3 regions of the Pseudomonas multiresinivorans genome follow, and region 1 is predicted to be linked to each of the others. Evidence: riboswitches for the same ligand, from Rfam matches in the RefSeq annotation. Region 1 holds a riboswitch; each other region holds the start of a gene.

Region 1 (9,391 bases):
GTTGATGCCTTGCGCCTGCAGGCATTCGCAGAAGGCGTCGATGAATCCGGTGTTCGCCGCCTGCAGGTGCGTGCGATAGAACAGCAAGGCGGCCACCGGGCACTCGGGGTGCCAGTCGGCCTGCCAGCGGGCGAGGTCGCAACTGCCGGTCTGCGGGTGATAGAGCGCGACGCGGGGCAGCGTCTGCGGCTCGTTCCAGGCGTAGTCGCGTTGCAGATGGCACGTGGCGAGGCAGGCGAAGAACTGCCGGGCATTGTCCATGCCGCCCTGGCGCAGGTATTGCCAGAGGCGTTCGGCGTCCTGCGCGGGCACATTGCACAGCGCGGTCAGTTCGGGGTCGGGCTTGTCGTCGCCGGGTACGGCGATCAGCGTGATGCCGCGCTCGGCCAGCGCCGCCAGTTGCTCCATGCCGTAGCGCCAGTAGCCGACGCCGCCATGCACCGAGATGAGGATGACCTTGGCGTGTTGCAGCACCTCGTCGACGTAGAGGTCTACCGAGGCGTGGTTCTGCAGCTGCATCGGGTTGGCCAGGCGCAGGCTTGGGTAGTCCTCCGGCAGCTCGCGCGCGGCCTCGGCGAGCAGCGCCAGGTGCGAGTCGCCGCTGCAGAGAATCACCAGATCGGCAGGCGTCTGGGCCAGGTCGGCGATGCCGTCGTCGGGGACGAAGCCGCCGGGTTGGGTGCGCAGCAGGTGCATGGGCTTGCTCGATGGTGGCTCTTCGTAGGAGCGAGCTTGCTCGCGAACCATGCCCCGCTGCGGAGGTTGGTTCGCGAGCAAGCTCGCTCCTACAAAGGCAGTGTTACGCCAGGGCGGTACGCAGCTCGTTGGCGATGGTGGCCTGGTCCAGCTCCTGGCCGATCACCACCAGGCGGGTGCTACGGGTTTCATCGCTGCGCCAGGCGCGGTCGAAGTGCTTGTCGAAGCGCTTGCCGACGCCCTGCACCAGCAGGCGCATGGGCTTGCCGGGAATGGCGACGAAGCCCTTGATGCGCAGCACGGCGTGGCGCTCGACCAGCGCGTTCAGCGCGTCGAGCAGGGCGCGCTCTTCCACTTCCGGCAGGTCGACGTGGAAGGAGTCGAACTCGTCGTGGTCGTGGTCTTCATGGCCTTCGTGGTCGTGGTGCGTGGGGCGGCTGTCGATGTGCAGCTCGGCCTCGGCATTCAGCCCCAGCAGCACGGAGAGCGGCAGCTGGCCGGAGTTGGCTTCTACGATCTTCACCGCTGGCGGCAGCTCCTCGGCGACTTCGGCTCGGACACGGGCGAGCGCGTCGGCGTCCAGCAGGTCGGCCTTGTTCAGCACCACCAGGTCGGCGCTGGCCAGCTGGTCTTCGAAGAGTTCGTGCAGCGGCGATTCGTGGTCCAGGTTCGGGTCCTGCTTGCGCTGCTCGTCCACCTGCTCGGGATGGGCGGCGAAGGTGCCGGCGGCCACTGCCGGGCTGTCGACCACGGTGATCACCGCGTCAACGGTGCAGGCGTTGCGGATTTCCGGCCACTGGAAGGCCTGCACCAGCGGCTTGGGCAGGGCCAGGCCGGAGGTCTCGATGAGGATCTGGTCGAGGTCGCCACGGCGTGCCACCAGCTCGCGCATCACCGGGAAGAATTCTTCCTGCACAGTGCAGCACAGGCAACCGTTGGCCAGTTCGAAGACGCGGCCGACCGCTTCTTCTTCACTGCAACCGATGGAGCACTGCTTGAGGATTTCGCCGTCGATGCCCAGCTCGCCGAACTCGTTGACGATCACCGCGATGCGGCGACCTTCGGCGTTATCCAGCATGTGGCGGAGCAGGGTGGTCTTCCCGGCGCCAAGGAAGCCGGTGACGATGGTGACAGGGAGTTTGGCCAGGGTCTTCATGCGCGCCTCTTGAGCAGGATGCGGTGCGAGAGGGCGGATGAAGGGCGCGCGCGCGGGTTCGCCGCGCAACGAAGGTCGCCACCGGATCACCCCGCCCGGTTGTCTTGATGCTGCTCGAGGCAGGTCTCCTGGCTCACAGCCCTCTGGTATCTCTTCGCCTTCCCGCCCGAATCGGCAGTGGCGCGTGAAGAGACAGGCTGTTCACAGTTGCGGGGGCAGCCGTGGCGCATCCGAAGATTTCCACGTTCCCTCTTAGCTCCGGCCAGCGCCGGAGAACCTCGAAGGGAGGAAGGCTACGCAGCGACGGCGGGGCGGTCAATCGCCGGGGATCGGTTGACGCTTGCAGGGCTTCGTGGTCAGCTAGCGCGGTTTCAGGTGTCTCGCGCCACGCGCGCGAGGTGAAACGGGAAGCCGGTGCGTCCGCAAGGACCAGTCCGGCGCTGCCCCCGCAACGGTAAGCGATCGTAGGGTCATCAGTAGCCACTGTGCTCCGGCATGGGAAGGTTGACCCGCTTGGCCACTGGCCGACATCGCAAGCCCGGAGACCGGCCTGGAATTCTTTGTTTTTGGCAAACCCGCGGTGGGCGGGCGCAGGCCGTGGCGCGGCCGTTCCGGCGCGTTCGAATGCGTTCAACCTCTGCGTTCTCTTACTTTGATCTTCAGAGGGAACGTTCATGTCCAGCAGCACCCTGACGCACGCGTCGAGCACTTCCATCCCCCTTTCCAAGCGCATCAGCCTGGCCGTCGGCGCCAGCCTGCTCGGTGCGCTGCTGGTGTATTTCGCCGGCTTCTCGCACATCGATGCGGTGCACAACGCCGCCCACGATACTCGTCACAGTGCGGGCTTCCCCTGCCACTAATGTGCACCGCCTGCGCGTAAGCGCAGCGAATTCGAGGCACTCCTGGCCGCGCGTTTGCAGCGTTCGGGGCCTCGTCTCGCCTGGAGAATTGCAATGATCAAACGTATCGCCCAGACCGCCGGTTTCGCCGGTCTGATCGCGGCGCTGGTGCTGACTGTGGTCCAACTGCTGTGGGTGTCCCCGCTGATCCTCAAGGCGGAAACCTACGAGAAAGCCGAACCGGCTGCCGCGCTGGTCGAAGAAAACCACGAGCACGCCCATGACCACGCTGCAGGCGCAGTGGCCGCCCACGAGCACGACGCGGAAGCCTGGGAGCCGGAAGACGGCTGGCAGCGCATCCTCTCTACCACTGGCGGCAACCTGGTGGTCGCGGTGGGCTTCGCCCTGATGCTGGCTGGCCTGTTCACCCTGCGCGAGCCGGGCAAGACCTCCGAAGGCCTGCTCTGGGGCCTGGCCGGTTTCGCCGTGTTCACCCTGGCGCCGTCCCTTGGCCTGCCGCCGGAGGTGCCCGGCACCGCCGCCGCCGACCTGACCCTGCGCCAGACCTGGTGGATCGGCACCGCCGCTGCCACCGCTGGCGGCCTTGCGCTGCTGGTGTTCGGCCGCAATTGGGCGCTGCGTGGCATCGGTGTCGCCCTGCTGGTGGTGCCGCATGTGATCGGCGCGCCGCAGCCGGAAGTGCATTCCAGCCTCGCGCCGGAAAGCATCGCCCACGAGTTCATCGTCGCCTCGCTGATCACCAACGCGGTGTTCTGGGCGGCCCTGGGCCTGGTGGCTGCCTGGTTGTTCCGCCGTTTCGCGCCGTCGGCCTGATCTGCGCGTTATGCTCGACCCCGCAGGCGGCCCGGCCGTCTGCGGGGTTTTGTTTTGGGGAGATTGCTGATGACGCTGGTTGCCGGCCTCGGTTGCCGCCGCGGCTGCACGCTCGATGAACTGCGCGCCTTGCTGGCGCAGACGCTGGCCGAGGCCGGCCTCGATGAGTCGAACCTTACCGCGCTGGCTAGCGCCACGTTGAAGGCCGACGAGGAAGGACTGACAGCACTGGCTGCCGCCCTCGACCTGCCGCTGGCGCTGTTCACGCCGCAACAACTGGCCGCGTGCGAACCGCGCCTGGACCGGCCATCCGAAACGGTCCGCACGGCCATCGGCGCTGCCAGTGTGGCCGAAGCCGCGGCACTGCTGCAGGCCGAAGCCCAGGCCGGTGCGCCGGCGCGACTGTTGGTGGGCAAACGCCGCAGCGACCAGGCCACCTGCGCGCTGGCCTTCATCCCCGTTGAATCCGAACAGGAGCAGCCATGACGGTCCACTTCATCGGCGCCGGCCCCGGCGACCCCGAACTCATCACGGTCAAGGGCCAGCGGCTGATCCGTTCCTGCCCGGTGATCCTCTACGCCGGCTCGCTGGTACCGCCAGCGGTGCTGGAGGGTCATAGCGCCGAGCGCGTGGTGAATACCGCCGAGCTGAACCTGGACGAGATCGTCGCGCTGCTGGCGCAGGCCCACGGCGAAGGCAAGGACGTTGCCCGCGTGCACTCCGGCGACCCGTCGCTGTACGGCGCCATCGGCGAGCAGATTCGCCACCTGCGTGAGCTGGGTATTCCCTACGAGATCGTTCCCGGCGTCACGGCCACTTCTGCCTGTGCGGCGATACTCGGCTGCGAGCTGACCCTGCCGGACATCTCGCAGACGCTGATCCTCACCCGTTACGCCCACAAGACACGCATGCCCGAAGGCGAGTCCCTTGCCGAGCTGGCGCAGCACCGCGCGACCCTGGCGATTCATCTCGGCGTGGGGCAGTTGCCGAACATCGTCGCCGAACTGCTGCCGCACTACGGCGCCGATTGCCCCATCGCAGTGATTCACCGGGCGAGCTGGCCGGACCAGGACCAGGTCACCGGTACGCTGGGCGATATTCTGGCAAAGGCCGCGGCAAAGGATTTCAAGCGCACGGCGCTGATCCTGGTGGGCAAGGTGCTGGGGGCGGAAGGCTTCGCCGATTCATCGCTTTACAGCGCGGGGCATGCGCACCTGTATCGGCCGTGATGCCTTCCCAGAGGTAACTGCGGGGGCGAGCCCTTGCGTAGGAGCGGACTCTGTCCGCGATCGACCTGACGCTGCATCCATGATGTCAGGGAGCCCGGCCAACCCATCGCGGACGAAGTCCGCTCCTGTGCGGGGCTACCAGCCCACGCACAAGTTGGCGCGTTGCTCTTCGTAGGAGCGAGCTTGCTCGCGAACCAGCCCAGCTCCGGTATCGCCGCCGAACAGGAAGCAGGCGTCCCCTCGGTGCTTGGGCTCAGTCGTCCAGCGGCTCCAGTTCACTGAACTGCTCATCGATCATCGCCTTCAACTGCTCCGCTGCCAGCGGCTTGTGCAGCAGCGGCCAGCCATGGGCCGAAGCCTGGGCGAGCAGATGCGGGTCGGTGTCGCCGGTGACCAGCACGGCGGCGATCCAGTCGTCTTCGTAGTGCCCGTGCAGGCTGGCAATGGCGTCGATGCCGGTCTGGTGGTCGCGCAGGCGATAGTCGCTGATGATCAGGTCCGGCTTCTGCGCGGCAGCAGTCGGGTCGGCCAGCAGGTCGGCGACATCGGCGACGATGACATGCCGGTATTCCCAGCTCTGGAACAGCAGGCGCAGGCCTTCGCGGTTCTCCGCATCGTCCTCGATCACGTAGATCAGTTTGTCGCTGCCCGGCACCGTGCGCGGCGGCAGGATTTCCGCTTTGCGCGGCTGCACGGCGGTGGCGCGCGGCAGGCTGATCATGAAAGCGCTGCCGTGGCCTTCGCGCGAGTGCAGCGCCAGCGGATGGTCGAGCAACCTGGCGGTGCGCTGGACGATGGCCAGCCCCAGGCCAAGACCCTTGCTGCGGTCACGTTCGGGGTTGTTGAGCTGGTGGAATTCCCAGAACACCTTCTGCTGCTCGCGCTCGGGAATCCCCGGGCCGCTGTCCCAGACTTCCACGCGCACCTGGCGGCCACGGCGGCGCCAGCCGATCAGCACGCCGCCGTGGTCGGTGTAGCGGATGGCGTTCTCCACCAGGTTGCGCAGGATGCGTTCGAACAGCGCCGGGTCCGACTTCACGAACGGTGCGCCGGGGCGTACGCGCAGGTTCAGGCCCTTGTCCGCGGCTTGCACGCTGCATTCCTGCTGGATGCGTTCGAGCAGTTCGGCGAGGGAGAAGGCCTGCAGGCTGGGCTGGACGATGCCGGCGTCCAGGCGCGAGATGTTCAGCAGCGCGTCGAACAGCGAGCCCTGCGCGGCGAGTGCGCGGGAGATGTGGTCGACGAGGTTTTCGCTGGCCTCGTTCAGCGGCTGTTTCTTCAGTGCGCCCAGGTACAGGCCCAGCGCGTAGGTCGGCTGGCGCAGGTCGTGGCTGGCGCTGGCGAGGAAGCGGGTCTTGGCCTGGTCGCTGCGTTCGGCGGCCTCTTTCTCGATGCTGAGCTTGCGCAGCAGCTCGCTGTTCTCGAAGCGCAGCAGCAGCGAATCCACGAGGGTGGCGTGGAAGCGGTAGGCGAAGGCAAAGATGGTGAAGGCGTAGACCAGCGCTGCCGCGCCGAGCGTCTTGCTCAGGGCGTCCGGCAGCAGCACCAGCAGGGCGGCGAAAGGCAGGGTGAAGGCCGGCACGATGAACAGGTAGAACAGCGGCAGGACGATGCTGTAGGCATTCATCACGCCGGTGCCCAGGCCCAGCAGGACGACCACCACGTACATCTGCATCGAGGGCGGCAGCACGGTCATCCAGTACGCGGCGGGCAGGCCCCAGAGCAGGCCCGAGAGGCCGGTGGTGATCATCACCTGGGCCAGCCAGCTGCGCCGGGGGCCGGCGCCGCTCGCGCGCAGTTGGTCGTAGCGCCGTAGCAGCCACAGGCGGGCGCCGCCCAGCAGGGTCTGCGCGGCGAACCAGGCCAGCAGCGACTCCAGCGGCAGCGCGCCGTTGAGCACCCAGGTGGTGAGGCCGGCGACCAGGTAGGCGGCAATGATGGAGAAGGGCGAGTTGCGCCGCAGCACGTCGAACTGTTCCGCGCGGACCCGTTCGGCATAGGGGGAATGGCTGAGGTCGCGCTGCCAGAGATTCATTGGGCCGTCCGTGGAGGGTCAGTGGGCGTTGCCTGTATAGCAACAGCCGCCCGCCACGCCCAGTGTTTTCAAGCCGGTCGCTGATCCCTGCGAATCAGCGAGCGCAGGCCCGGTCCGATCCGGCATTGCTCTTCGTAGGAGCGAGCGTGCTCGCGAACAGGGTTTCCGGCGGCACTGATGCTGGGCGGTTCGCGAGCAAGCTCGCTCCTGCAGAAAAGCGGTTCAGGCGAGCCATTGTTCCGAGCGCGGCTCCAAGGCGCACCGCAGGTACCAACGCACCCACAGGTGCACGCCGAGCGCGGCGCCCACTGTGAGCAAAATCATCAGGCTTTCCGCGTCCATGGCAGCGTCCCTCGTCCGGGTTTCCTGCCTGACAGGGTATTCCTGCGACAACTTGCCGCACAGATACAGATCGTTTCCGAATGTGCGGATCAGTCCTGCAGTCCGAGCCTTCAGCCCTGCAGCGAGTGGATGATCCGTCCGAGGGTTTCCATGGCCTGTTCGCTGGCCGTCGTCCACGGGTGGCCATAGTTCAGGCGCAGGCAGTGGCCGAAGCGCCGCGTCGCCGAGAAGATCGGCCCGGGTGCGAGGCTGATGCCCTGGGCGTGGGCGAGCTGGAACAGCTTGAGCGCGTCGATCTGCTCGGGCAGTTCCAGCCAGAGGAAGTAGCCGCCGCTGGGGCGCGTGACGCGGGTGGCGGCAGGGAAGTGCCGGGCCACGGCGGCGAGCATCGCGTGCTGCTGGCTTTCCAGCGCATGGCGCAGCTTCCGCAGGTGGCGGTCGTAGCCGCCGTGTTGCAGGTAGTCGGCGATGGCCGCCTGGGCCGGCACCGACGCCGACAGGCTGGTCATCAGCTTGAGCCGCTCGATCTGCTCGGCGTAGCGCCCGCCGGCCACCCAGCCCACGCGGTAACCGGGCGCCAGGCTCTTGGAGAAGGAGCTGCAATGCATGAACAGGCCCTCGGTGTCGAAGGCCTTCACCGGCTTGGGCGCCTGGGCGGCGAAGTACAGCTCGGCGTAGACGTCGTCCTCGATCAACGGCACCTGGTGCCGGGTCAGCAAGGCAGCGAGGGCGCGCTTCTTCTCCTCGCTCATGCTGGCGCCCAGCGGGTTCTGGAAGTTGCTCATGAACCAGCAGGCCTTGATCGGCAGGCGCGCCAGGCTGTCGGCGAGTACGTCGAGGTCGATCCCTTCGCGCGGATGCACGGGGATCTCAACTGCTTTCAGTTTCAGCCGTTCCAGCACCTGCAGGCTGGCGTAGAACGCCGGGGCTTCGATGGCCACGAGGTCGCCGGGTTGGGTCACCACCTGCAGGCACAGGTTCAGCGCTTCCAGCGCGCCGTTGGTGACCACCAGTTCCTCCACCGGCAGCGGCATGCCGCCGACCATGTAGCGCAGGGCGATCTGCCGGCGCAGGGCGTGGCTGCCGGGTGCGAGGTCAGCCACCACCGAACGCGGGTCCATGTCGCGCACGGCGTGTGCCATGGAACGTGCCAAGCGCGGCAGGGGGAACAACTCCGGCGCCGGGAAGGCCGAGCCGAAGGGCACGGTGTCCGGGTCCTTGATCGAGCTGAGCACCGAGAACACCAGTTCGCTGACGTCCACCTCGGTGGTCTGCGCGTCGTGGCGGGCGATTTCCGGTTCGGCCAGAGCACGCTGCACGTGCTCGCGGACGAAGTAGCCGGAGCGCGCGCGGGCGACGATCAGGCCGCGGTCTTCCAGCAGGTAGTAAGCCTGGAACACCGTCGAAGCACTGACCCCGTAGGTGCGGCTGGCGTGCCGCACCGAGGGGACTTTCTGGCCGGGGGCGAGTACGCCGCTGCGGATCAGGCCGGCGATCTCGTCGGCGAATTTCTCGTAGCGCTTCATCTTGTCCTGCGGGGCGCCCTGGGCGGTGGTGGAATCCGCCCACTCTAGGCGTTGCGCCGAGGTCACGCCAAGCTCCCGTGCCATGCTCAGCGCCTCGGCGAGACGAAGGTGCTGGCGGCGTCGATGGCTTCATTGCCGTCGCTGACCCTGAAGTGCAGCGGCAGCGAACCACCGGCACTGCTCTGCGCTTCGCTGGCGACCGAGACGGCGAAGTCGCGGATCTCGCCCGGCTGCAGCATCAGCTCCGGCACGCCCTGCAGGCGGTAGCCGGTGCCATCGGCGAGGCTCAGCTGATAGTGCTGCGGCTGCTGGGTCTTGTTGATCAGCTTGAGGTTGTAGATGTTCTCGATTTCGCCGGCGGCGTTCTCGCGGAACAGGCCACGGTCGCGGGCGACGTCGAGGTTGATCAGCGGCCGCGCTTCCAGCGCCCAGATGAACGCGCCGATCATCACCAGCAGCACCGCCGCGTAGCCAATCAGGCGTGGGCGCAGCAGGTGGGTCTTGCCGCCTTCGAGCGCGCGCTCGGAGGTGTAGCGCACCAGGCCGCGGTCGTAGCCCATCTTGTCCATCACCGAATCGCAGGCGTCGATGCAGGCGGCGCAGCCGATGCAGGCGATCTGCAGGCCGTCGCGGATGTCGATGCCAGTGGGGCAGACCTGTACGCACTGGTGGCAGTCGATGCAGTCGCCCAGGCCGAGGGCCTTGGGATCGGCGTCCTTCTTCCGTGCGCCACG
Region 2 (9,391 bases), 710 kb from region 1:
TGCAGATCATCAATGGGCCGGATGGCGTGCCGGCTTTCGTGGTCATTCCTTATGCGGAATACGTCGCCAGCCATCCGAAGGAGGACCTTGTTCCCAACGAGGTGGTGGGCTTCATGTTCAAGGACGGGTTGACCGCCATCGGCGCCTGGCGCAGGCACCTGGGCCTGACCCAGGCGGAAGTCGCCGAGCGCATCGGCATCAGTCAGTCTGCCTATGCCCAGCAGGAAGCTGCCACTCGGCCCCGCAAGCCCTCGCGGGAAAGGGTCGCCAAGGCGCTGGGGATTCACGCCGACCTGCTGGACCTCTGAGTATTGCCGGTCAAATCCACCGATCATTCTCCGCCGTGCGCTCGCCGCCCTGATCCCCGGTATTCAGCACACCGCGGGGCTCGATCAGCATCACCTGCACTTCCTGCTCGGCATACGGCTTGTGTTCCACTCCGCGCGGAACCACATACAGCTCGCCAGCCCGCAAGGTCAGCGGGCCGTCGCGGAAGTCGATGCGCAGCTCGCCGTCGAGCACGATGAACGTCTCGTCGGTGTCGGCGTGGCTGTGCCAGACGAAGTCGCCGTGCAGCTTCACCACCTTGAACTGATAGTCGTTCATCTCGGCGATCACCCGCGGTTGCCAGGTTTCGGTAATGCGGCCGAGCTTGTCCTGCAGGTTGATCGGTTGGCGTTGGGTCACGGTGTTTCCTCCTGGGGATCGTTCTCCCGAAACTACGGCGGCCTCGGCGGGCGGTCTTGCAGGAAATTGCGCTTCGATCGCCCCTGCATTGACCTGATCGGGTTGCCGGGCCCGTCCTTGACGCCGACAATCGATCCTTGGCCCGTCAGAAAGGAGTGCCGATCCATGGCGCAGAACATCTACGACAATCCCGAATTCTTCGCTGGCTACGCCCAGCTGCCACGCTCTCAGCACGGCCTGGACGGCGCGCCGGAGTGGGCCTCGCTGCGTTCGCTGCTGCCGCCGCTGGAAGGCCTCGACGTGGTCGACCTCGGGTGTGGCTACGGCTGGTTCAGTCGTTACGCCGCGGAGCAGGGCGCGCGCACGGTGAGCGGGTTGGACGTGTCGCAGAAGATGCTCGACCACGCACGGGCGAACACCGACGCTGCGCAGGTGAGCTACTTCCATGCCGACCTCGACCAACTCGAACTGCCCACCGCGGCCTTCGACCTCGCCTACAGCTCTCTGACCCTGCATTACCTCGCAGACCTGCCGCATTTCTTCCGCAACGTACACGATGCGCTGCGCCCCGGCGGCAGCCTGGTGTTCTCCATCGAACACCCGATCTACATGGCCTCGCTCAAGCCGGGCTGGGTCGTCGACGGCGATGGCCGCCGCTGCTGGCCGGTGGATCACTACCAGGACGAAGGCGAGCGCCGTACCGACTGGCTGGCCAAGGGTGTGCTCAAGCACCATCGCACCCTCGGCAGCATTCTCAATGCCGTGATCGGCTCGGGGCTGACGCTGCGCCACGTCGAGGACTGGGGCCCGAGCGCCGAGCAGGTGCAGGCTATCCCGTCGCTGGCCGAGGAGCGCGAACGGCCGATGTTGCTGCTGGTCGCCGCGCAGCGCTGAAGCGGCGAAAACGCGCGACTATGCTGGAAGGGTCGCGCCCACCCCGCGTCGGAGATCGCCATGTCACAGACCGTTCCCGCCGTCCGCCCCAGCGTCATTCCCTGCCTGCGCTACCGCGATGCGCCCCAGGCCATCGACTGGCTGTGCCAGACCTTCGGCTTCCATCGGCAACTGGTCGTTGCCGATGACCATGGCGGCATCGCCCACGCCCAGCTGGCGATGGCCGACGGCAGCGGCCTGGTGATGCTCGGCTCGCTGCACGACAACGAGTACGGCCGGCTGATGCGCCAGCCCGACGAGATCGGCGGCTGCACCCAGAGCATCTACGTGGTGGTGAAGGACGCCGAAGCGTTGTACCGCGCAGCGGTGGATGGCGGCGCGCAGATCGTCATCGACATCAAGGACGAAGACTACGGCGGCCAGGGCTTCACCTGCCGCGATCCGGAAGGGCATATCTGGAGCTTCGGCACCTACGATCCCTGGCACTGACGCTGCCCTGCAACATCCTGCGCAAGCCCCGAGCTTGACGCTTTCCCTTCGCAAGTGTTGATATGCGCCCCGTTTCAGGTGCCCCCCGCCGCCGTGCGTGGGGTGAAACGGGAAGCCGGTGCGTCGCCTATGTGCGATCAGTCCGGCGCTGCCCCCGCAACGGTAAGCGAGCGGAGCATCCACTAGGCCACTGTGCACCAGCATGGGAAGGCGGATGCCCCAGGACCCTCGCAAGCCCGGAGACCGGCCTGGAACCTGTTTGGCAAACCCGCGGTGGGCGGGCGTGAGCCGGTTCCCGGGGCGCGCTCGTTCCGGGTGTCGCTGCGCCGCCTGCGAAATCCCGATTTCGAGGCGATCACCTTGCATTCTCCTGCTTCCAACTCCCGGCGCGCCTTGCGCTGGACTCCCGTTCTCTCCCTCTGTGCCCTGAGTTCGCAGCTTCTGGCGGCGCCCCTCGACCTGGCCGATGAAATCGTCAGCGCGCCTTCCGTGGAGTCCACCACGGTGGCTGACATGGCGCGCTACGGCAGCAAGCTGGAGGTTATCGACCGCCAGCAGATCGAACGCGCCGGCCCCAGCGCCGACATCACCCGCGTGCTGCAGATGTACGTGCCCGGCCTGTTCATTGCGCCGAAGAACGGCCCGTTCGACTACGGCACTTACTCGCTGCTGGGCGGGCGCAACGACGACACGCTGATCCTGCTGGACGGTGTGCGCCTGAACAACCGCCTCTACGGCGGCATTTACATCGACACCCTGCCGACCACCGCGGTGGAGCGCATCGAGGTGCTCAAGGGCGGCCAGGGCCTGCTGTTCGGCACCCAGGCGGTGTCCGGGGTGATCAACATCGTCACCCGCAGCGCGCGTTCGCGCGAGGCGTCCGGCGAGGTCAATCTGGGCCTGGATACCTTCAAGGGCCGCAGCGGCGATGCCCGCGCGGAGAAGATCGTGCAGAACGGCCTGGGCGACCTCGGCCTGATGGCCTACGTCAGCCACAACCGCTCCGACGGCTACCAGCCGTACCGCGACCAGGACATGACCAGCACGGTCAGCGACAAGCGCCGCTCCTATGACGTCAACGTGTTCGGCGCCAAGGCCATCCAGGCCATCGGCGACGCCTCGCGGCTGGAGCTGTTCTACCAGTACGCCGACGCCGAGCTGGACTTCGCCCGGCCGACATCGAACCACCACACCAGCAACAACCGCGTGCAGCAGATCGCCACGGCGACCTTCCAGCAGAGCGTCAACGACGACTTCAGCTGGTTCGCCAAGACCCACATCAACGACTGGGATACCCGCTACGACCGCGTCTACAACCTGCAGGGCGGCGGCACCCAGGTGCTCAACCACAACGACTACTGGGGCTTTACCGACTGGGGCGCGCAGCTCGAAGGCAAGGCCAGGTTCGGTGGCGGTCACGAGCTGGTCTTCGGCAGCGACAACCAGTGGTACAAGGGCCAGGACGATGTGCTGATCATCGACAACGACAAGGCCGAGTCCCACGCGCTTTACGCCCAGCTGCGCCCACGTATTGACGCGCTGCCCGACTGGCACCCGAGCCTGGGTGTGCGCCGCGAGGAAATCGCCGGCGGCGAAGGCGCCACCGTTTGGATGCTGACCTCGCTCTACGACCTCACGCAGCAGCTCAAGCTGCGCGGCCAGTTCGGCACCGCCTTCAAGCTGCCCACCGCCGAGCAGCTGTTCGTCAACGAGCCCGGTGATGAAGTCGGCAACCGTGACCTCAAGCCCGAGCGCAGCCGCAACGCCGAACTGGGCCTGGACTACACCGGCGAGCTGTTCGACCAGCCGTGGAGCGGCAGCGTCACCCTGTTCCGCCGCGAGATCACCGACCTCATCACCCTCGCGGGCGACCAATGGGTGAACGGCAACGGCGAGATCGAAGTGCGCGGCGTGGAAGCCAACGGCCAGTGGCAGTTCGGCCGCCATTGGCAGCTCTCCGCCGACGCCACGCGCAACCTGGTGGACAGCCGCGAGGGCGTGACGGTGAACAACATCCCGCACTTCTTCGCCCGCGTGCGTGCCGGCTATGACGACAACCTCTGGGGCGCTGGCCTCGCCACGCGATATGTGGGCTCCATCGTCAGCGCCCAGGACGACGACTACGGCCATTACACCGTGCTCGACGGCGATGCCTATCGCTACCTCGACGCGGCCCGCGCGCATCGCCTGAGCCTGCTGCTGGAGAACCTGCTGGACCGTGACTACGCCACCGGCCGCACCAGCAACGGCATCCGCCAGGTAGACAACCTCGGCCGGCCGCGCACCGCCGAGCTGCGCTACACCTTCAGCTTCTGATGAAGGCCATCCTGCTGGTCGGCCCACTGGCCGGGGCCCAGGGCGAGCGCCTGCACCGCGAGGTGTCGGCGCGTCTGGCTGGTGTCGAGAGCATCGACACCAGCGAGGGTTTCGACCTGCTCTGGGCCCGAGCGCGCGCGCAGCTTGCCGATGCCGCGTCGTTGTTGCTGGTCGACCTGGAACCCGCCACCGACGGCGCCTACCTCGACTGGTTGCGCGCCGAACTGGCAGTACTGGCGGATGAGTTTCCGCAGGCGCCGGTGCCGAGCATCACGGCATCGGCGCTGGGCCGGCGTGGGCTCGACGTCGGTGCGGTGCTGGCGGCGATCGACGATCCGGCGCAGCAGCTGGAATGCCGGGGTGTCGGTGCGGTGCCGTCGCAGCCCGACTGGTCCGCGCCGCCGCCGCATCGTCATCACCTGTTCCTCTGCGCGGGGCCGCGCTGCGTGCGCCGGGGCGCGTTACCGTTGTGGAAGACCTTGCGTCGCGAACTGATTCGCCACGACCTCTACGAGAACGCCAAGGGCGCCTTGCTGACCCGCACCGGCTGCCAGTTCCCCTGCAATCGCGGGCCGGTGCTGACGGTCTATCCCGAGCGCGTCTGGTACGGCCTGCGCAGTGATGAGCAGGTTTGTCGGGTGGTGGTGGAGCACCTGCGCGACGGTGTGCCGGTGGCGGATTTGCGCGTGGATGACGAAGCATGAGGCCGGCATGGCTCTTTGTAGGAGCGAGCTTGCTCGCGAACCGCTTGATGCCTTGGGCGCCCGGGAGGGTTCGCGAGCAAGCTCGCTCCTACAGTTCGATCCTGGCGCTCGGGCTGGCGGCGATGCTGGGCATGGCGACGGCCACTGCCCAGGACTACCGCAACTGCGCGCAGGGCTGGCACATCGACCACCCGCCGCAACGCATCCTCGCCCTCAACCAGCACGCTGCCGACCTGCTGCTGGCGCTGGGCGCCGGGTCGCGATTGATCGGTGTGGCCTACATCGATGACGACCTCAACCTGAGTGGCGGCCGCTATCGCGGCGTGCCGCTGCTGGCGCGCCAGTACCCGTCGGCGGAGGCGGTCTACGCGCTGAAGCCGGACCTGGTGGTGGCCGGTTTCGCCTCGGCCTTCCGGTTGGGCAACTTGTCTCGCGAAGAGCTGGCCGGCCATGGTGTCGCCAGCTACCTGTTGGATGCGGGTTGTGGCGTGTGGCAGGACGACCTGTTCACAGGCGTCGAGACGGACCTGACGACGCTGGGCGAACTGCTCGGCGAGCAGCGGCAGGCACAGAAGCTGATCCGCCAGCAACGCACCGAGCTGGCCCAGGCACGCGGCCATTTCTCCGGGACCACACCGCTGGAAGTCTTCTACCTCGACAGCGCCAGCAACGGACTGGAGAGCCAGGGCCGGCGCGGAGTCATCACGCAGCTGCTGCATGCCGCCGGTGCGCACAACCTGTTCGAGGATGTCGACCTGGGCAGCTTCACCGCCAACACCGAACAACTGCTGGCCCGCGACCCGGACGTGATCCTGCTGGCCGATGCGCTGTGGTCCACGGCCGAGCAGAAAAAGAAAACGCTGCGTGCCGACCCGGTGCTGTCGCGTCTGCGCGCGGTGCGCGAAGGGCGCTTCGTGGCCTTGCCCTTCACCCACCTGTTCCCCGGCGTGCACAGCGGTCAGGCCGCCCGTGAACTGGCGCAGGCGCTGCACCGGTTTTGAGCACAAGCGTCCTGTCTGTTCGCTGGCCACTGTTCCTACCCAAGTTCCGGAGCCCGTGTTAGAAAGCGCCCATCGATCCTTGGGAGGTTGTCATGGGCAAGTTGCGCGTTGGAGTGATTTTCGGTGGGCGTTCGGCGGAGCACGAGGTGTCGCTGCAATCGGCGAAGAACATCGTCGATGCGCTGGACCGTGAGCGCTTCGACCCGGTGCTGATCGGCATCGACAAGGAAGGTCGCTGGCACCTCAACGATGCCTCCGACTACCTGCTCAACCAGGAAAACCCGGCCCTCATTGCGCTGAACCGTTCCAACCGCGAGCTGGCCGTGGTGCCGGGTAAGGCCGAGCAGCAACTGGTGGAAACCGGCAGCCGCCAACTGCTCGATCACGTCGACGTGATCTTCCCCATCGTCCACGGCACCCAGGGCGAGGACGGCTGCCTGCAGGGCCTGCTGCGCATGGCCGATATTCCCTTCGTCGGCTCCGACGTGCTGGGCTCGGCCATCTGCATGGACAAGGACGTGAGCAAGCGCCTGCTGCGTGACGCCGGCATCGCCATCACACCCTTCATCACCCTGACCCGCGCCAATGCCGCCCGTACGCCATTCGCCGAGGCGCAGCGCAAGCTCGGCCTGCCGCTGTTCATCAAGCCGGCGAACATGGGCTCGTCGGTGGGCGTCAGCAAGGTCGAGAACGAGGCCGCGTACGACGAAGCCGTGCGCCTGGCGCTGGCCTTCGACGACAAGGTGCTGGTGGAGTCCGCCGTGAAGGGCCGCGAGATCGAGTGCGCGGTGCTGGGCAACGATCAGCCGATCGCCAGCGGCTGCGGCGAGATCGTTGTCGGCAGCGGCTTCTACTCCTACGACAGCAAGTACATCGACGAGGATGCGGCCAAGGTCGTGGTGCCGGCGGATATTCCGGCCGAGGCCGGCGAGCGTATCCGCCAGCTCGCGGTAGACGCCTTTATCGCCCTGGAATGCTCCGGGCTGGCGCGGGTCGACGTGTTCCTCACCGACAGCGGCGAGGTGCTGATCAACGAGCTGAACTCGCTACCCGGCTTCACCCGCATCAGCATGTACCCCAAGCTCTGGCAGGCTGCGGGGATGACCTACAGCGAACTGGTCAGCCGCCTGGTCGACCTGGCCATCGAGCGCCACGCCGCCCGGCGCAATCTGCAGACCAATCGCTGAGCAACGCCTCGCCAGCTGCTTCTGCGCTACCCTGAGTGCCCGTCGCCCAGTTTCGGGCGGCCGGCCCCGTGTCCCGTAACGAACCGTCAGAAGGAGCACGAGATGAACACTGTGGTATTCGCCGACGGCACCGCCGTACCCGCCATCGGCCAGGGCACCTGGCGCATGGGCGAGGACAGCTTCCAGCGCAAGCGCGAGGTCGCCGCCCTGCGCGAAGGCATCGAACGGGGCCTGACCCTGATCGACACCGCCGAGATGTACGGCGAGGGTGGCTCGGAGGAGGTGGTCGGCGAGGCTATTGCCGGGCTGCGCGAGCAGGTCTTCCTGGTCAGCAAGGTCTACCCGCACAACGCCAGCCGGCGTGGCATCCCCGAGGCTTGCGAACGCAGCCTGCGGCGCCTGGGTACCGATTGCCTGGACCTCTACCTGCTGCATTGGCGCGGCCAGTACCCGCTGGATGAAACCGTGGACGCCTTCGAGCGGCTGCGCGAGGCAGGCAAGATCAAGCGCTGGGGCGTCTCCAATTTCGACCTCGACGACATGCAGGAGCTGAACGAGCCGGCCTGCGCCACCAACCAGGTGCAATTCAGCCTGGAGGAGCGCGGCATCGAGTGGGACCTGCTGCCCTGGTGCCAGGAAGAACGCATGCCGCTGATGGCTTATTGCCCGGTTGGCCAGGGCGGTCGTCTGCTGCGCGATCGGGTTCTGGCGGACATCGCCGGCCGCCACGACGCCACCCCGGCCCGCGTCGCCCTGGCCTGGCTGATCCACCAGCCGGGGGTGATCGCCATTCCCAAGGCGGTCGAGCCGCTGCACGTGCGCGACAACGCCGCCGCGCTGCAATTGCGGCTGACGCCCGAGGACCTCGACGCCCTCGACGCCGCCTTCCCGCCGCCGAGCCGCAAGCAGCACCTCGCGGTGGTCTGACCCCGCACCACGCATCTGCCCCGATCGTCGCCCCCGAGGGCGCGGCCGGGGCAGAGTGCTAGCCTTCCTCCATGGCCAAGACGGCCTGGGAGGGCAACAGCGATGAGCAACTACACGGCGGACGGCGCCGCCATCAATCGGGTACTGACCGATTACGTCGAGGGCATGACTTTCGGAGACGAGGCCCGGCTGCGCCAGGCCTTCCATCCTTCCTGCAAGATCATTGGCAATTATCACGGCGCACTGGAGTGGGCCTCGCTGGATGAGTTCATCGGCGCCATCAAGGCCGAATCGCCACCTTCGGAAGGTGCGCCGCCGGCGTGGGAGCTGAAGTCTCTGGACATCACCGGCGACAGCGCGGTGGCCAAGGTCACCGACGAGTTCATGGGCATGCACTTCACCGACTACCTGTCGCTGCTGCAGGTCGGCAACGGCTGGCAGATCATCAACAAGCTCTATTACCTGCACAGCGGCGCCCTGGACAACTGAGCGCCGCTGCCAGGATCGATCAGATGTTGGCCCAGTCGCCACCATCGTTCCAGCCCGACACTACGAAGCGCAGGGTGCCTTTGATGGCCGGGTTGGCGAGATTGCCGTCGCGATCGCTGTCGATGGGCAACGCCACCTGCACGTTGCCGTTCTTCAACTGCTCCGGCGTCAGTTCACTGCTGGCGCTGTTCACCCCGGTGCCTTGCCAGGCATAGGTGATCTTCCACTTCTCGTTGGCGTTGCGCGGTGGCTGCAACTCGATGATTACCGTATTGCGGAACAGGTAACTGCCCTCGTAGTGTTCATTGGGCCATAGCCGCTTCTCGATCTCGTAGTCGGGAACGCGCACGCCCAGGGTCATGCTGTAGGCGAGTGTTCGGCGGCGTGGATTGATCCGTGCGTAGTTGGCGAGGAACACGCTGGACAGGTAGTGGTTGGGCGTGCTCTTCCAGGTCGCGTGGGTCACGCAGGCGGCGGAGTCCTCCTCGGCTGTGCGTCGGGTCAAATACCAGAGCTTGCCGCGCGGAGAGGCGAGCAGCTCGATCTGGTACAGCGCGTTCACCGGCCTTCCGGCAGCGGCATCCTGCACCGCCTTGGGCAGGCGCAGATCGGCGATGTCCAGCCAGATGTCCACGCGCACGTCGCCGAACAGGAAGCGCGTGAGGTTCTGGTAGGCCTCTTCGCTGTTGACGATGCC
Region 3 (9,391 bases), 2.3 Mb from region 1:
CCGCCTATCAGCACCGCAAGGCCCACGACAAGGCGGAACTCCGTCCGCCGCACCCGCGCGGCTCGCGTCGCTCGATGGGCAAGCGCTGAGGCAGCCTCTCGTCAGAAACATCGTCAGCCAGCACTCTTGCGGGGGCGCTGGCTGAACTGCGGCAACCGGCGTCGGTCGTATCCGCAGCGGCCCTGCCATGCTGGCTGGCCATTTCCCGCTTTCGCGAACCCGTCACGGATCGACACTCGCGCCGTCCTGCAACCTGGTTGAAGGAGCGCCTCGCGTCCAAGGAGAATCCATGAAAGTCCTCGCTCCAATCCTTTCCCTGCTGGCGCTCGCCGGCTGCATCACCATGACCGGCAACTACGAAGTCAGTGCCCATGACGAGTCCGGCAAGGCCCTGAGCAATGGCAAGTTCCTCGCCCACGGCAGCGGTATCTACACCGTGCGCAATTCACTGTGCTCGGTCTACCCGAAGGCCATCGTCACCATCAAGGATGTGGAGACAGACCAGGAGCTGGAAGGCGAAAGCCCTTACCACTGTCGCTGAGTCGTCTCATGGGGCTGGCGGTGTGAGCTTCTGCTGCTGCCCCTGCTGCAACGTCCACTCCACAACCTGCGCGGAAAGCTGGTCGGCGGCCTTGCCGAAGGCGCTGACCACTTCGGGTACTTGCTTGCCGTCCACCGGCTGGCTGACCTCGAAGCTGTGCGAGGCGACGATGCGCTGGCCGAGTGTGCGCACCAGGCGGGCGTCGTAGCGGATGTGGATTACCGGTTTGCCGTTCTGGTACTCGCTCTGGAAGGCGCGCAGCTCGCCGGTCAGGTTGAGGTCGGCCTGCAGGCTGGCTTCGTCGCTGCTCAGCGCACGGATGCTGCCGTTGGCGGTGAAGGCGTCGAGCAGGCGATCACGCAACAGGCCCGGCGCACGGTTGCTCCAGCGCGCGCCCTGGTAGCTGCTCAGCTGGTTGCCCTGCGGGACCACGGCGATGCGGTTGCTGTCCAGCGCCAGGCTGGCGGTAGGCGCACTGACTCGTAGCGACCAGTTCACCAGCGCATGGCCGCGCGCGGGTTGCTGGGTGGCCGGCAGCAGGTAGAAGTCCGGGCTTTCCGCTTCCGGGAGGATCGAGCAGGCGCCCAGCAGGCTGACCAGGGCGACGACGCCGAGCAGGCGGGGAAGGGCGGTCATGGCTGGAACTCCTTGTTGCGCTCGCGGCCGAGCAGGTAGCCGGTGGGGTTTTCCTGCAGGCGGCGGGTGACGCCGCGCAGGTCTTCCAGGGTGGAGCGCAGTTCGCGGATCGCCGGGCCGATCTCGCCCAGGCCGTTGAGGCCGCCGTTCACCGAATCGTAGTTGCTGTCCAGCAACTGCTCGACGCGCTCGCTGCTGGTACGCAGGGAGGCGAGGGTCTTCTGGGTGTCGTCGAGGATGTCCTGGCCTTTCTTGCCCCCCAGCGTCTGGTTGGCGCGTTCGAGCAGCTGGCTGGCGTTGGCCAGGGTGATGCGCGCCTGCTCGCTGGCGGCGGCCAGTTCCTTGAAGGTCTGGCGGATGTCGTCGCGCTGCTCGGCAACCACGCCGGTGGCCTGGTCGATATGGTCCAGCGTGCGGCTGATGCGGTCGACGTTCTCCTGGGAGAACATGCGGTTCACGTTGTTGATCAGGTTGTTGATGTTGGTGGCGATGTCCTCGCCGTTGGCCAGCAGCTTGGCGAAGGGCGACGGGATGGTCTTGATCACCGGGATTCCGCCATCCTTGGCTTCCAGTGGCGGGCTGTCCTGGCCGGCGCTGGAGAGCTGGATGATGGCCTGGCCGGTGACGCCGGTGAGGGCCAGCTTGGCGCGCGTGTCTTCGCGGATCGGCGTGCTGTCGTAGACGCGGATGCGCGCGCGGACCTTGCGCGGGTCGTTCGGGTCCAGGCGCAGCGAGACCACGTCGCCGACGCGGATGCCGCTGTACTGCACGGTGCCGCCTTCGGACAGGCCGGTCACCGCTTCGCTGAAGATCACGTCGTAGATCTTGTAGCGCTGGTCGTTGCTCGATTGTGCCAGCCAGAGCGCGAAGAGCAGCGCGCCGATAGACACCACGAGGGTGAACAGGCCGATCAGCACGTGATGGGCACGGGTTTCCATTCAGCTTTCCTCCCGCAGGTGTTCGGTGGCCTGCAGCACGGCACGGCCGCGTGGGCCGTGGAAATAATCCTGTACCCAGGCGTCGTCGGTCTGGGCGACCTGGTCCAGCGGGCCGACCACCAGCACCCGCTTCTGCGAGAGCACGGCGACGCGGTCGCAGATGGTGTAGAGGGTGTCGAGGTCGTGGGTCACCAGGAACACAGTGAGGCCGAAGGCGTCGCGCAGGGTCAGGATGAGTTGGTCGAAGGCCGCCGCGCCAATGGGGTCGAGGCCAGCGGTGGGTTCGTCGAGGAACAGGATGTCCGGGTCCAGCGCCAGGGCGCGGGCCAGGGCGGCGCGCTTGACCATGCCGCCGGACAGTTCGGCCGGGTATTTGGAGCCGGCGTCCGGCGGCAGGCCGGCGAGGGAAATCTTCACCTTGGCCATAAACTCGGCATCGCTGCGCGACAGCCTGGCGTGCTCGATCAGCGGCAGGCAGATGTTCTCGCTCACGGTCAGCGAGGAGAACAGCGCGCCGTTCTGGAACAGCACGCCAAAGCGCCGTTCGAGCTTCGAGCGCTCCAGCGGCGGCAGCGCCGGCAGGTTCTGCCCGAACACGTGGACGCTGCCTTCGCTGGGCTGGCGCAGGCCGATGATACTGCGTAGCAGTACCGACTTGCCGGTGCCCGAGCCACCCACCACGCCGAGTATCTCGCCCTTCATCACATCGAGGTCGAGATGCTCGTGCACGGCGTGGGTGCCGAAGCGGTTGGCCAGGTCGCGGACGACGATGATCGGTTCGCTCACCAGCCCATCTCCATGAAGAACAGCGCGAACATCGCATCCAGCAGGATTACCACGAAGATCGACTGGACCACGCTGGAAGTCGTGTGCTCGCCCACCGACTGCGCGCTGCCGCTGACGCGGAAGCCTTCCAGGCAGCCGATCACGGCGATGATGAAGGCAAATACCGGGGCTTTGACGATACCGACCAGGAAGTGCTGCACGGCGATGTCGTTCTGCAGCATGTAGAGGAACATGCGTGGCGAGATATCCAGGCTCAGCGCGCAGACCACGCCGCCGCCGAAGATGCCGGAAATCATCGCCAGGAACGTCAGCATCGGCAGGGTCAGCAGCAGCGCCAGTACCCGCGGCAACACCAGCAGCTCCACGGGGTCGAGGCCCAGGGCCTGGATGGCGTCGATCTCCTGATTGGCCTTCATCGAGCCGATCTGGGCGGTGAAGGCGCTGGCGGTGCGGCCGGCCAGCAGGATCGCGGTGAGCAGCACGCCGAACTCACGGAGGAAGGAGAAGCCCACCAGGTCGACGGTGTAGATCTGCGCGCCGAACTTCTGCAACACCGTGGCGCCGAGGAAGGCCACCACCGCGCCGACCATGAAGGTGAGCAGGGCGACGATAGGCACGGCGTCCAGGCCGGTTTCTTCCATATGCGCGGCCAGTGCGGTCAGTCGCCAGCGACGCGGCCGGAACAGGTTGCGCACCAGGGTCTGCAGTGTCAGGCCGATGAAGCCGAGCACGCCGATCAGGTGGTCCTTGAACGTCAGGGTGGCGACGCCGATGCGCTCCAGCACGTCGACCAGCGCGTTGCCCGGTGCCGGGCCTTTCTCGTCCAGCCGGCACTGGGTAATGGCGCTGCCCACCGTGCGCAGCAGCGCCTGGCGCTCGACCGGAAGGTTGCGGGCGATCTGGTCGAGCTGGCTCATGCGCGCGCCGCCGATGATCTCGGCGAGCAGTGCGGCGCCGGCGGTATCCAGCGCGCCAAGGCCAGCGAAGTCCAGCTCGGCGGGGGACTCGGCGCTGCGCTGGGCGGCGACCTGGGCTTGCAGCGTGGCGAAGTGCGCGAGTGTCCAGTCGCCGCTGATGTGCATCAGGGACGGGGTCGCGGAGGTGTCGAGCTGAAGCTGGCCGGGTTGGGCAGTCGTCGTCATGATTCGCATTCTAGCGAAGTTGAGCGGCCTGACCACTTGACTTGTGTGACCCTTTTTAGAGCCCTGGCGGTTCTGCAGGCGGGCCCCGGCGACAGTCTGTTCAATTGACGCCCCAGCCCGCCAGCCACTAAGCTGCGCGCCTGCTTCAGGTGCCCGCGGCGCAAGTCGAGGGTGAAACAGGGAAGCCGGTGAATTCGATGAGCAATCGAGCATTCCGGCGCTGCCCCCGCAACGGTAAGCGAGCTTCGAACCGCATCCGCCACTGTGCCACTGGCATGGGAAGGCGCGGTTCCTTCGGAAACGCCAGGCGCTTCCACTCGCAAGCCCGGAGACCGGCCTGCTGCATCGCATGGCATCGCGGGAGGCGCTGCCGATCGTCGTGGCGCTCCCTGGCGCCGCGCGTTCGATGTCCTCCGCCTGCCCCGACTGGTCAGTGCCGCGCGGGTGAGAGCGGCGGAGAATCCTTCAGGTGAATTCCCTGTTTCCCAAGCCGACGGCTTTCGCGCCGAGCGGCTTTTACCGCCTGGCGCCGACGCACGCTGGCGGTTCGTTCCTGTCCAGCCCATTCTCCGCTCGCTGCCGCCCGGCCGGCGAGCTGGCGCCTGCGCGCTCCCTTTCTAGAGGCAAACCCCATGACTGAATCCCCTGAAAAGGACGAACGCCATCGTTCGCGCATGCAGCGCAAGAAGTCGGTGATCGACGAGAAGATCGCCCAGGCCCAGGGCGAACGCGGTGTGTTCCTGGTCAACAGTGGCAACGGCAAGGGCAAGAGCAGCTCGGCCTTCGGTATGGTCGCCCGCGCGCTGGGCCACGGCATGAAGGTCGGGGTGGTGCAGTTCATCAAGGGTGCTGCGACCACCGGCGAGGAGGCGTTCTTCCGCCGCTTCCCCGAGGAAGTCAGCTTCCATGTCATGGGCGAAGGCTTTACCTGGGAAACCCAGGATCGCCAGCGCGACATCGCCAAGGCACAGGCTGCCTGGGATGTGGCACGCCAACTGCTGAGCGACCCGCAAGTCGGCCTGGTGGTGCTGGACGAGGTGAACATCGCCCTCAAGCACGGCTATCTGGAGCTGGACACCGTGCTCGCCGACATTGCCGCCCGCCCGCCGATGCAGCATGTGGTCGCTACCGGCCGCGGCGCGCAGCCGGCCATGGTCGAAGCTGCCGACACCGTGACCGAGATGGGCCTGGTGAAACATGCCTTCAAGGCCGGCATCAAGGCGCAGAAAGGGGTGGAGTTCTGATGCCCTTCGTTGTGGCGGAGCGCGCCCGATGACCTCGCGCCAATGCCCCGCCCTGCTGATCGCCGCTCCCGCTTCCGGGCAGGGCAAGACCACCGTGACCGCCGCCCTGGCGCGCCTGCACACGCGCCTCGGGCGCAAGGTGCGGGTGTTCAAGTGTGGCCCGGACTTTCTCGACCCGATGATCCTCGCCCGCGCCAGCGGCGCACCGGTCTATCAGCTGGACCTGTGGATGGTCGGCGAGGGCGAAAGCCGCCGCTTGCTCTGGGAGGCAGCCAGCGAGGCCGACCTGATCCTCATCGAAGGCGTGATGGGCCTGTTCGATGGCTCGCCCTCGGCCGCCGATCTCGCGCGGCGCTTCAACGTGCCGGTGATGGCGGTGATTAATGGCCAGTCCATGGCCCAGACCTTCGGCGCGATGGCCGTCGGCATGGCCACCTACCAGAGCGACCTGCCGTTCTCCGGCGTGCTCGCCAACCGCATCGGCAGCCAGCGCCATCGCGACCTGGTGCGTGACAGCCTGCCGGAATGGATTCGCTGGTATGGCGCACTGCCGCGCGACACCGAGGTCGAGTTGCCCAGCCGTCACCTCGGCCTGGTGCAGGCCGATGAACTGGCCGACCTCGATGCCCGCCTGGACGCCGCCGCCGATGCCCTGGCCGCCAGCGCCAGCACCGAGTTGCCGGCGCCGGTGAGCTTCGCCGCGCCCGAACCGCGTAGCGAGTCTTCCCGCCTCGACGGCGTACGCATTGGCGTGGCGCGGGACTACGCCTTCGCCTTCCTCTATCAGGCCAACCTCGATCTGTTGCGCGAACTGGGCGCCGAACTGGTGTTCTTCTCGCCGCTGCGTGATCAATCGCTGCCGGAGGTGGACAGCCTCTGCCTGCCCGGCGGCTACCCGGAACTGCACCTGCAAGCGCTGGCCGACAACCGCGCCATGGCCCAGGCGATTCACGCCCACCACGAGATGGGCAAGCCGATCCTCGCCGAGTGCGGCGGCATGCTCTATCTGCTCGATGCCCTGACCGACGTGGCCGGCGAACGCGCGGAGCTGCTGGGCCTGCTGCCGGGTGAGGCGCGCATGCAGAAGCGTCTCGCCGCGCTGGCATTGCAGGAGGTGACGCTGCCAGAGGGCACCCTGCGCGGGCACACCTTCCACCATTCGTTGCTCGACAGCGCGGAAATACCGCTGGCCCGTGGCGTATGCCCGAACGACAAACCGGTGGCCGAGGCCGTGTTCCGGCGTGGCCGTCTCACGGCGTCCTATATCCACTTCTACCTGCCATCCGATCCGGATGCCGCGGCCGCACTCTTCAGACCATGACCGATCACGCCTACAGCCCCGAGGAACGCGCCGCGCTCTACCGCGCCATCGCCGAGCGCCGCGACATGCGTCATTTCAGTGGTGGCGAGGTGGCGCCCGAATTGCTCGCGCGCCTGCTCGAAGCGGCCCACCAGGCGCCCAGTGTCGGGCTGATGCAGCCGTGGCGGTTCATCCGCGTCACCTCGCGGGACCTGCGCCAGTCGATCCATGGCCTGGTGGAAGACGAGCGCGTGCGTACCGCCGAGGCGCTGGGCGAGCGCTCCGATGAATTCATGAAGCTGAAGGTCGAGGGCGTGCTCGACTGTGCCGAGGTGCTGGTGGCTGCGCTGATGGATGGCCGCGAGGCACACATCTTCGGTCGCCGCACGCTGCCGAACATGGACCTGGCCTCGCTGTCCTGCGCCATCCAGAACCTTTGGCTGGCTTCGCGCGCGGAAGGGCTGGGCATGGGCTGGGTGTCGCTGTTCGATCCTGCCGCATTGGGCGACCTGCTAGGCCTGCCGGACGGTGCCGAGGCGGTGGCGGTGATTTGCCTGGGGCCGGTCAATGAGTTCTACCCGGCGCCAATGCTGGCCCTGGAGGGCTGGCGCCAGCCGCGTTCGCTGGGCGAGTTGGTGTTCGAGAACCGCTGGGGGGAGAAAGCATGAGCCTGGCCTTGCTGAGCGTCCTCGGTGTGGCGCTGGACGCCCTGCTGGGTGAGCCGAAACGCTGGCATCCGCTGGTGGCGTTCGGGCGCTTGGCGGATCGGCTGGAGCGAAGGTTCAATCGGTCGCGAGTTGCCGATAGCGCTGAAAAGCTCCCTCTCCCTAACCCTCTCCCTGAAGGGAGAGGGGATATCCGTGCAGTGCCACATTCCGAGTTTTCCGGCGAGCACAGTGCTGGCCTACCGCTCCAGGCTAACTCCCTCGCCCTTCAGGGAGAGGGCTGGGGAGAGGGTGTATCAGCGAGCACCATTACGCCCAAGAGTGACACCCCCGGCCTCGGCTGGCGCAGCCATGGTGTCACCGCGTGGATTATCGCGGTCATTCCGCTGACCCTGATCGCGCTGCTGCTCAGCCTGCTGCCCTACGTCGGCTGGGTCGTCCAGGTGCTGGCGCTCTACGCCGCGCTGGGCCTGCGCAGCCTGGGCGAACACGCCGATCCGGTGGTGCTGGCGCTGCGTAGTGGCGATCTCAACGAAGCGCGCCTGCGCGTGGGTTACGTGGTCAGCCGCGAAACTGCCGAGCTGGACGAAACCGCGGTGGCTCGCGCGGCCACCGAATCGGTGCTGGAGAATGGCGGCGATGCGGTCTACGCCGCGCTCTTCTGGTTCGCCGTGGCCGGCGCGCCGGGCGTGGTGCTCTATCGCCTGAGCAACACCCTCGACGCCATGTGGGGCTATCGCAATGCGCGTTTCGAACGCTTTGGCTGGGCCGCGGCGAAGATCGACGATGTGCTCAACTACATTCCCGCCCGGCTGGTGGCGCTGACCTACGCGCTGCTGGGGCACACCCGGCTGGCCCTGCGCTGCTGGCGCACGCAGGCGCCAAAATGGGACAGCCCCAACGCCGGCCCGGTGATGGCGGCCGGCGCGGGGGCTCTGGGCGTTTCGCTCGGCGGCTCCGCCCGCTACCACGGCGAGCTCCACGAGCGCCCGCAGCTGGGCGAAGGCCCGGCGCCGACTGCCGTGGACATCTGGCGTGCGCTTGCCCTGGTACGTCAGGGAGTGTTGTTGTGGTTGCTGATCATCCTGATTCTGGGAGTGCTCTGATGCTCGAACATGGCGGACGGTTGCGCAAAGCGGCGCAGCAGTACGGAATTCCGCTCTCCGAGTGGCTGGACCTGTCCACCGGCATCTCGCCCTGGCCCTGGGCGTTGCCCAGCGTGCCGGCGGCTGCCTGGATGCGCCTGCCCGAAGACAGCGACGGCCTCGAAGCCGCCGCGCGCCGCTACTACGGCGCCGAGAAGCTGCTGCCGCTACCCGGCAGCCAGGCGGCGATCCAGCTGCTGCCGCGTCTGCGTCGGCCGGGCAAGGTCGGCGTGGTCTCGCCCTGTTATGCCGAGCACGCCGAGTCCTGGCGAGCTGCCGGGCACATCCTGCGTGAGGTCAGCGACCAGGAAGTGCCCCATCATCTGGAGCGCTTCGACGTGCTGGTGGTGGTCAACCCGAACAACCCCACCGGCCGGCGCATCGAAGCTGGCGTGCTGCTGGAGTGGCATGCGCGCCTGCAGGAGCGCGGCGGCTGGCTGGTGGTGGACGAAGCCTTCATGGACTGCACGCCCGAGCACAGCCTGGCGCCCAGTTGCGCCAGTCGTCCGGGGCTGATCGTGCTGCGCTCCTTCGGCAAATTCTTCGGCCTGGCCGGCGCACGGCTGGGCTTTGCCTTCGCCGAACCGCGCCTGCTGGAAAGCCTGGCGAAACTGCTCGGCCCCTGGGCGGTGAACGGACCCACGCGCTGGGTTGCCCAGGCGGTGCTGGGCGAGTTCCAGGAACAGATTCAGCGGCGCCGCGACCTCAACGAAGCGAGTCGGCGCCTGGCCGGTCTGCTCGGCGAGCACGGCTTCGCGCCCCAGGGCGGTACGGCACTGTTTCAGTGGGTGGTATCGATGCGCGCCCATGCGCTGCGTGATCACCTCGCGCGCCAGGGCATTCTCGTGCGCCTGTTCGAGACGCCCGGCAGCCTGCGCTTCGGCCTGCCGCCGGACGAGAAGGGCTGGGAGCGCCTGGAGCACGGCCTGCGCACCTTCAACCAGATGGAGAGCCTGCGGTGACAACGTCCAGCGCGCACAGCTCGACCTTGATG

The links. Region 1 has a riboswitch for cobalamin ahead of G4G71_RS29135 (CbtB domain-containing protein). Riboswitches for the same ligand answer to the same signal wherever they lie in the genome.
Region 2: another riboswitch for cobalamin. It lies ahead of G4G71_RS25885 (TonB-dependent receptor plug domain-containing protein); the one in region 1 lies ahead of G4G71_RS29135 (CbtB domain-containing protein).
Region 3: another riboswitch for cobalamin. It lies ahead of cobO (cob(I)yrinic acid a,c-diamide adenosyltransferase); the one in region 1 lies ahead of G4G71_RS29135 (CbtB domain-containing protein).

The regions. Positions count from the first base shown of each region.
Region 1 is NZ_CP048833.1:6,369,386-6,378,776, reverse strand. It holds gene cobN (cobaltochelatase subunit CobN) at 1-696, opposite strand, end outside; gene cobW (cobalamin biosynthesis protein CobW) at 800-1,852, opposite strand; cobalamin riboswitch at 1,954-2,148, opposite strand; cobalamin riboswitch at 2,209-2,420, shown strand; gene G4G71_RS29135 (CbtB domain-containing protein) at 2,527-2,712, shown strand; gene G4G71_RS29130 (CbtA family protein) at 2,806-3,525, shown strand; gene G4G71_RS29125 (cobalamin biosynthesis protein) at 3,595-4,011, shown strand; gene cobM (precorrin-4 C(11)-methyltransferase) at 4,008-4,754, shown strand; gene G4G71_RS29115 (ATP-binding response regulator) at 5,008-6,789, opposite strand; gene mapR (GntR family transcriptional regulator MpaR) at 7,242-8,657, opposite strand; gene ccoG (cytochrome c oxidase accessory protein CcoG) at 8,744-9,391, opposite strand, start outside.
Region 2 is NZ_CP048833.1:5,655,479-5,664,869, reverse strand. It holds gene G4G71_RS25905 (helix-turn-helix domain-containing protein) at 1-308, shown strand, start outside; gene G4G71_RS25900 (cupin domain-containing protein) at 319-687, opposite strand; gene G4G71_RS25895 (class I SAM-dependent methyltransferase) at 853-1,581, shown strand; gene G4G71_RS25890 (VOC family protein) at 1,642-2,070, shown strand; cobalamin riboswitch at 2,130-2,336, shown strand; gene G4G71_RS25885 (TonB-dependent receptor plug domain-containing protein) at 2,431-4,386, shown strand; gene G4G71_RS25880 ((2Fe-2S) ferredoxin domain-containing protein) at 4,386-5,090, shown strand; gene G4G71_RS25875 (ABC transporter substrate-binding protein) at 5,138-6,091, shown strand; gene ddlA (D-alanine--D-alanine ligase) at 6,184-7,278, shown strand; gene G4G71_RS25865 (aldo/keto reductase) at 7,381-8,205, shown strand; gene G4G71_RS25860 (nuclear transport factor 2 family protein) at 8,308-8,694, shown strand; gene G4G71_RS25855 (lipase family protein) at 8,714-9,391, opposite strand, start outside.
Region 3 is NZ_CP048833.1:2,179,812-2,189,202, forward strand. It holds gene G4G71_RS10015 (hypothetical protein) at 1-89, shown strand, start outside; gene G4G71_RS10020 (hypothetical protein) at 290-541, shown strand; gene G4G71_RS10025 (ABC-type transport auxiliary lipoprotein family protein) at 548-1,177, opposite strand; gene G4G71_RS10030 (MlaD family protein) at 1,174-2,115, opposite strand; gene G4G71_RS10035 (ABC transporter ATP-binding protein) at 2,116-2,901, opposite strand; gene G4G71_RS10040 (ABC transporter permease) at 2,898-4,043, opposite strand; cobalamin riboswitch at 4,174-4,398, shown strand; gene cobO (cob(I)yrinic acid a,c-diamide adenosyltransferase) at 4,676-5,287, shown strand; gene G4G71_RS10050 (cobyrinic acid a,c-diamide synthase CobB) at 5,316-6,608, shown strand; gene bluB (5,6-dimethylbenzimidazole synthase) at 6,605-7,255, shown strand; gene cbiB (adenosylcobinamide-phosphate synthase CbiB) at 7,252-8,358, shown strand; gene cobD (threonine-phosphate decarboxylase CobD) at 8,358-9,359, shown strand; gene G4G71_RS10075 (cobyric acid synthase) at 9,389-9,391, shown strand, end outside.